Regions from separate parts of the Arthrobacter sp. zg-Y40 genome, predicted to be linked through region 1. Evidence: riboswitches for the same ligand, from Rfam matches in the RefSeq annotation. Region 1 holds a riboswitch; the other holds the start of a gene.

The links. Region 1 has a riboswitch for cyclic di-AMP ahead of LJ754_RS09545 (LysM peptidoglycan-binding domain-containing protein). Riboswitches for the same ligand answer to the same signal wherever they lie in the genome.
Region 2: another riboswitch for cyclic di-AMP. It lies ahead of LJ754_RS16845 (NlpC/P60 family protein); the one in region 1 lies ahead of LJ754_RS09545 (LysM peptidoglycan-binding domain-containing protein).

Annotation. Positions count from the first base shown of each region.
Region 1 covers NZ_JAJFZS010000008.1:462,235-465,630, reverse strand. Annotated here, with positions in the region: gene LJ754_RS09550 (response regulator) at 1-185, shown strand, start outside; gene LJ754_RS09545 (LysM peptidoglycan-binding domain-containing protein) at 338-1,255, opposite strand; cyclic di-AMP (ydaO/yuaA leader) riboswitch at 1,260-1,409, opposite strand; gene LJ754_RS09540 (MFS transporter) at 1,845-3,065, shown strand; gene ligD (non-homologous end-joining DNA ligase) at 3,112-3,396, shown strand, end outside.
Region 2 covers NZ_JAJFZS010000011.1:17,155-20,550, reverse strand. Annotated here, with positions in the region: gene LJ754_RS11585 (HNH endonuclease) at 1-23, opposite strand, end outside; gene LJ754_RS11580 (NlpC/P60 family protein) at 270-1,061, opposite strand; gene LJ754_RS16845 (NlpC/P60 family protein) at 1,084-1,893, opposite strand; cyclic di-AMP (ydaO/yuaA leader) riboswitch at 1,897-2,055, opposite strand; gene LJ754_RS11570 (M23 family metallopeptidase) at 2,181-2,945, opposite strand; cyclic di-AMP (ydaO/yuaA leader) riboswitch at 2,949-3,143, opposite strand; gene LJ754_RS11565 (metal-dependent transcriptional regulator) at 3,234-3,396, opposite strand, start outside.

The sequences.
Region 1 (3,396 bases):
TGGCCCATCCCGGGATGCTGGTGACCCAGCAGACCCTGCTGCACAACGTGTGGGGTCCCGGAACAACGGACTCCGGCTACCTGCGCCTGTACATCGGCCAGCTGCGGCGGAAGCTGGAGGCCGATCCGGCCAGTCCCGCCCACCTGCTGACCGAACACGGCATGGGATACCGGTTTGTGCCCTGACGGCCCGCTCCGGTCCGCGGGATTCCACAAGGGCCGGGGCAGATAACGTCAAGGACACTTAACAACAGAGCGTCCGTTCCCGGGAAGGGAACGGACGCTTTGTTTGGTCAGCGGACTAACGCCTGCCGGCCGTGCGATAGGGCGGTGGAGCCTTATGCGCGGTAGAACACGGGGCCGGAGCCGACGTTGACGGACTGGACTACGGTCTGGTTGCCGTTCCAGCCGCTGTGGATGGCTTCGCCGTTGCCTACGTAGATGGCAATGTGGGCCAGGCCCATGCCGCCGTCGGCGTAGTAGACCATGTCGCCGGGCTCCGGGGTGGAGACCTGGGTGCCGTATGCCGCCAGCTGGGCGGGAGCAAGGTCGCCTACGGAGTGGCCGGCGGCGCGGAGCGCAACCTCAACCAGCACGGTGCAGTCCTGGGCTGCGCCCAGCTGCGAGTAGGCCGAGGCCAGCATGATGGCGTTGGTGCCGCCCACCGGTGCAGCGGCCGGAGACGGAGTCACGGAGGTGGCCTGCGTGCTGATCACGCCGGTGTTGGCGGCAGCGGCCTGGACCGGAGCGGCGTAAGCCTCGGTGGAGTAGGACGCGGCAGCGTAGCTGAGCTCGGGGGCAGCAGCAGCGCCGTCACCGGACAAGGTCACAACGTCACCGGGGTAGATGACGGAGGCCATGGACAGGCCGTTGAGGGAGAGGATGTTCTCCAGGCTCGTACCGTAGGTGCTGGCGATGGCACCGAGGGTGTCACCGGCAACTACGGTGTGGGTGGAAGCGGCCGCCGGAGCGGCCACGGGAGCAGCCTCAACTACGGGGGCGGCAACCGGAGCAGCCGGAGCTGCCGGAGCAACCGGTGCGGCCGGTGCCGTGGTCTGGGTGGGTGTGTAGTTGTCGTTGGCCACAACGCCGGCGGAGGCCGGTGCGGCCATACCGAGCATCAGGCCCGAACCTGCGGCGACAACGGCTGCGGTGCTGCCGATGGTCCGTCCGCGGGTAGCGGTGGCCAGTGAGATGGTGGACCAAACGCCGGTGGTCTCGGCGCGGTGGCGTCCCTGGGACTTGTTGAAAGACATGTAGATAACCTCTCCCGATACCTGCGAGGTGAGCTGTCGGATGCGGATGGGAGTCACCCGGCCGACCGGACTGAATCCGGTTTGGCTTAACCCCAAGGATTCAAGGAACCCGTAATTGGTTCCCCCGCCTCTGCCGTGGTGGTGCGTTCTGTGGACCCCGGACCAGCGGCAGAGCTAGGTAACAAGCCCGGGGGAGCCGCATCAGAAAGCGGCATGCGTTCAACCATACGAGACGGTTACGGTTGGATAACCATTTAGTGATCAGCTTCTCTGGAGGGTGTGAGTGGCGCCGCTGTGTGCTAGGCGCAGGAAATTACTTTGCTCCTGTTTAGTCACTCTGGCACCGGAAATTCCGGGCCGTTCAGTCTCGGTCCGGCTGCTGCGGGGCCGCATCCGGGTGGCGGTGGGCCCGGGAAGTGATACATGTGTGGTTCCTGATGCCCCTGATGGCTTTTCCACTACCCCGCAGTCCTGTGGCCTTCGTCGCTTTTTCCTTCCGCAGCAGCCCGGGCGCCCGTGTCCGCGCGTAAGATCGTTAGGTCGCCTTCCAATCGGTGGCGGCGCGTATCGGAGAAAACAGGAGAACGCAGTGGCTGGCAGCGGTCAGAAATTATGGACCAAGGGATTTGTGCTGGCGATCATCACCAATCTGTTCCTCTCAATGGTGTTCTACCTGCTGATGACCAGCATGGCCCTGTATGCCGTTGAGGAATTCGCGGCCTCGGACAGCGCCGGCGGCTTCGCATCCGGTTCCTTTGTTATCGGCGCCCTGCTGGCCCGGGTTTTCGCGGGCAAGTTCCTCGACTTTGTCGGACGGCGCCGGCTGCTGATTGTCAGCCTGGCCGTCTTCGTTGTGGCCGCACTCCTGTACATCCCGGCGGACAGCCTGGCCCTGCTGCTTACCGTGCGGATCATCCACGGTGCAGCGTTCGGCGCGGCCAGCACGAGCCTTTCAGCGTCCGTGATGGGGCTAATCCCGATCAACCGGCGCGGGGAAGGCACCGGCTACTTCGGCATTTCGACCACACTGGCCACCGCCGTCGGGCCGTTCCTCGCCGTCATGCTGGTGGATTCGGTGAGTTACCGCGCCCTCTTCCTGGTCACCACCGCCTGCGCCGCGGTCGCACTTGTCCTGTCCCTGGTGCTGCGCCTGCCCGAGCGCACGCCCACGCTGGAGGAACAGAAGAACAAGTGGCGGATGCACCTGACGGACATCATTGATCCCGGAGCCTTGTCCATTGCCTCCGTAATGTTCATAGCCGGCGCCGCCTACGCGGGAGTCCTGTCCTTCCTGAACTCCTACGCCCAGTCCGAGGGCCTGGTCCTCGGTGCCAGCCTCTTCTTTGTGGTCTATGCCGCGGTGGTGCTGGTGTCCCGGCTCTTTGTGGGACGCATCCAGGACCGCCACGGCGACAATGCCGTGATTTACCCGACTCTGGTGTCCTTCGCCGCCGGCCTGGCCCTGCTGGCCTACGCACCCAACAACGCCGTGCTGGCAGTGGCCGGGATCTTCCTGGGCTTCGGATTCGGCGCCCTGATGCCGTGCGCCCAGGCGATCGCCGTCAGCATGGCACCGGCGCACCGGATCGGTCTGGCCACCTCCACGTTCTTCATCCTCATGGACGCAGGCATTGGCGTGGGGCCGCTGCTGCTGGGCATGCTCCTGCCGGTTACCGGGTACCACGGAATGTACTGGGTGCTGGCCGCCGTCGTGCTGGCATCCACCGTGCTGTACCACTTTGTGCACGGCCGCAAGAATGTCCGCCCCGGCACACCGGTGGATCCCAAGCTGGGCGTTCCTGCCGCCTGACACGGTAACCTCGTGGATCACAGGTCCTTAGAGGGGAAGCAGGCCCATGGCACGTGAGGAAACCACCCTGACCGTTCCCGGTCCGGAAGGGGAGCGGCAGGTCCGCATCTCCAGTCCGGGGCGGGTGCTCTGGCCCAAGCCGGGTATCACCAAACTCGACCTGGCCCGTTACGTAGCCGAGGTGGGCGAGGCCTTCATCCGCGCCAACGGCGACCGGCCGGTGTCGCTGGAACGCTTTCCGGAAGGCATCGGCGGCGAAGTCTTCTTCTCCAAGAACCCGCCGCGCGGCATGCCGGACTGGATGCGAGGGGTCACCGTGAAGTACCCCAGC
Region 2 (3,396 bases), on a different contig from region 1:
GCATTCAGAACGAGAGTGCGCATGCACATACCTCTTCGTCGGCCGTCCATGAGCCAGTGAATACTAGACACCGGCACACTTACGGCACATCGGATTGTCTATGCAAGAGTATGACGGGAATGCAGTCTTGGCCATTTCCGGGGCCGAAACCTTGCCCTGGGCGCTGGCGCCATCTTCCGCCGTCCGGGTCCGTCCCCGGGGACGGACCCGGACGGTTAACGGCAAAAGCTCCCCCCGAAGGAGGAGCTTTTGGCCGGAGAGAAAAGCCGTTATCCGCCTACGCGGATGTAGACGCCGCCCGAGCCGAGTTCTGCCGGTGCCACAACGGTGCTGTTGCCGTTGAAGCCGCCGTGCACGGCTTGGCCACCGCCTACGTATACGGCAATGTGGGCCAGGCCCATGCCGCCGTCGGCGTAGTAGATCAAGTCACCGGGCATGGCCTCGGCTGCGCTGACCGTCCGTCCAAGGGACAGGTAGCCGGCAGGCCATCCGTGGAAGTTGATCCCCGCAGCCGCCAGGGCATTGGTCACCAGCATGGTGCAGTCCTGGTTGACGCCCAGCTGGGCGTAGGCTGCTGCAGCAATGGTGGCGGCCAGCCCTGAGGGGCTGCCCTGCGGTGCCGGGGCGGCGGCGGTGTTGACCCTTGCCGCCGGAGCTGCGTTGGATGCCGGGCGGGCAACCTGCGCAGCACCTGCGGCCGGCATTTCCTGAACCTGGAGAGCGGTCTGCGCCTCTTCCACCACAGGGGCTGCCGGAGCCGGCGCGGGAGTGGTGCCCGCAATGCCTTCGAACTCAAAGTGAAGCACAGCTTCTGCAGACACTTTGTCGAGCTTTGCTGCCGTGAGATCCAGGGTGCTCGTCTGGACATCCCGCAGGGGCTCCGTGCCGGAAGCATTGGCGGCCACACCGGTGGTGAGGACCAAGCCTGAGGCAGCTGCGATAACGGCAGCCTGGCGGCCAACCGTTCCTGCGTTTGCACTGACCGCACCTGCAAGGGCGTTCAGCGTGCTGGTGCGTTCAACCGGCGCCCGGTGGCGGGCGCGCTCAATTGTCGAGGTCATGATTGTTCTCGAAGACCAGGGCTTAGGAGACGCGGACGAAGCTGTAGCCGTGCAGGTCGGAGAGGCTGTGCAGACCGGTGTTCATACCGTTCAGACCGCCGCTGATGACCTGTCCGTTGCCAACGTAGATGGCGACGTGGGTAGCACTGATGACCAGGTCACCGGGAGCGGGGCTGCCAACAACGGTGCCGTACTGGAAGAACTGGCCGGGAGCCAGGTCGCCGACGGACTTGCCGACGGAGCGCAGGGCCTTCTCGACCATGGCGGTGCAATCCTGCGCCACGCCGATCTGGCTGTAAGCCGAGGCCACGAGGCCGGCGGCCACATTGCCCGGAGCTACGGCGTCAGCGGCCGGTGCTGCGGGAGTGGAGGATGCGGTCTGTACTGCGCCGTTTGCAACAGGTGCGGCAACACGGGAAGCAGCGGCACGCTGGGTTGCTGCTGCCTGCTGGGTTGCTGCTGCCTGCTGGGCCTGGGCCTCAGCAGCTGCTGCGGCTGCGGCTTCTTCAGCTGCTACCTGTGCGCGGTATTCTTCGCCGGAGATGGAGCTGGGTGCTTCCATGACCGCAAGCTTTACGTCCGCGTCCGCATTAGCCTTGACTGTCCCGGCTACAACATTCAGCGGGGTGGATTCGAGTGCCTGGCGGTCCATGCTGACGGACGCTGCCTGTGCAGGGAGTCCTGCAGCCAGCACGAGGCCGGATGCTGCCACAACGACGGCGGCCTGACGGCCTACCATGCCTGCGTTGCTGCTGACTGCCTTGGAAAGTGCAGTAATCGGGTTGGTCTGAACGGTGGCTGCGCGACGGCGGCCATGAGCGTGTGATGACACAGGTTTGCCTCTCCCAATTGCCTACGAGGTGAGCTGTCGGATTCGGATGGGAGTCACCCGGTTGCCAGGCCTAAAGCCATTTGCAACTTAACCCCAAGGGCTTCTTGCGAAACCCGAAATTGGTTCCCCCGCCTCTGCCATGCGATTCTGCGAACGGACTTCAAACAGTGGCAGAGCTAGGCGATCTGTTCGAAGGTGCCCGATCTTTGGCCAATCGGGCACGAGGACGAGCGTACAGCAACATTTGCGCTATGTCACGTTCCGGTCACGAAATGATATTCGTGCGGTTACAACCAGTTCAGCGGGTCCACTACTTCACCGTTAACCATGACCTCGAAATGCAGGTGGCAACCCGTGGAAGAGCCCGTTGTTCCGCTTGCTCCCACCAGGTTTCCACGCTTGATTTCGCTGCCTACCGACACGGAAATGGCGGATAGGTGGTTATAGGTGGTTTCGACCCCGTTGCCGTGGTCAATGACAACGCGGTTGCCGCCGCCGTAGGGGTGCCAGCCGGCGAAGACCACTTTTCCGGAAGCAGCTGCGTTTACTGCGGTGCCGCAGGTGGCGGCGAAATCCTGGCCGTTATGCATTTCCCCGGTTTCGCCCGTAATGGGGCTGACGCGGTGGCCGAATCCCGATGTCTCCACCAGCGCGGAATCCAGCGGGGTGGACAGCGTGCCCTTAGCGGCCGCGGGGACCGTGTGGGACCCTGCTGCCACGCCGACGGAAGCCAGCTTGGCGTCCGGGTCATAGCTGCTGCTCAACCCGGCGCGGGCAAATCCGATGTTCGCGTTGGCATCCGCGGAAACCGGTGTGTCGGCCGAAACCGGCTGCGGCTGGACGGGATCGTCAGCGGCCGCGGAGGTGGGCAGCGCTGCGGTGAGGATCAGGCCTGATGTGGCGGCGGTGATGGCCACCTTTTGGGCGGCGCCACCCATGGACAGGGTTTTTGTTTCAACCCGCCTGCGCCCGGAGGGCGGGGAGCTGCGCCGGCGGGCGGGCGCAACAGGGGCAGCCGCACGGCGGCGCCCCGAAGCAGCATGCTTCGACAAGTGTTTCCCTCTCTTGGAACGCCTGCGAAGTTAGCTGTCGGATTCGAGTAGAGAAACTCGGCCCTCGGCTCACCGCCGGCACTGCGTGCTTCTATGCACGTTTTGCCGCCGGCCTCCGGAAGGCTTCACCCCAAGGCAGTTCTTCTGCCGGAAATTGGGTCCTCCGCCCCTGCCTGACGAGTTTGGTGCTCCGGTCCGTTGGCAGGGCTCGGCGGACAGACCGGATAACGATGGTGTTTCAACGTCGGAATTCACTATAGGGTAAATGTCCCAAAAGTAACCATTCCGTTACCCGGCGTGTGCCACAAAAACGTGTGCGGCCACTTCTGCCGGCAATTCAAGCGCTCCTTCGATGCCGGGGACACGCACGGAAATGTAGCCGCCTACGACTTCGGCGGTGATTTCCGCACCGGGGCGCAGCCCGGCTTCATCCAGCTGGGACAGCAGCTCC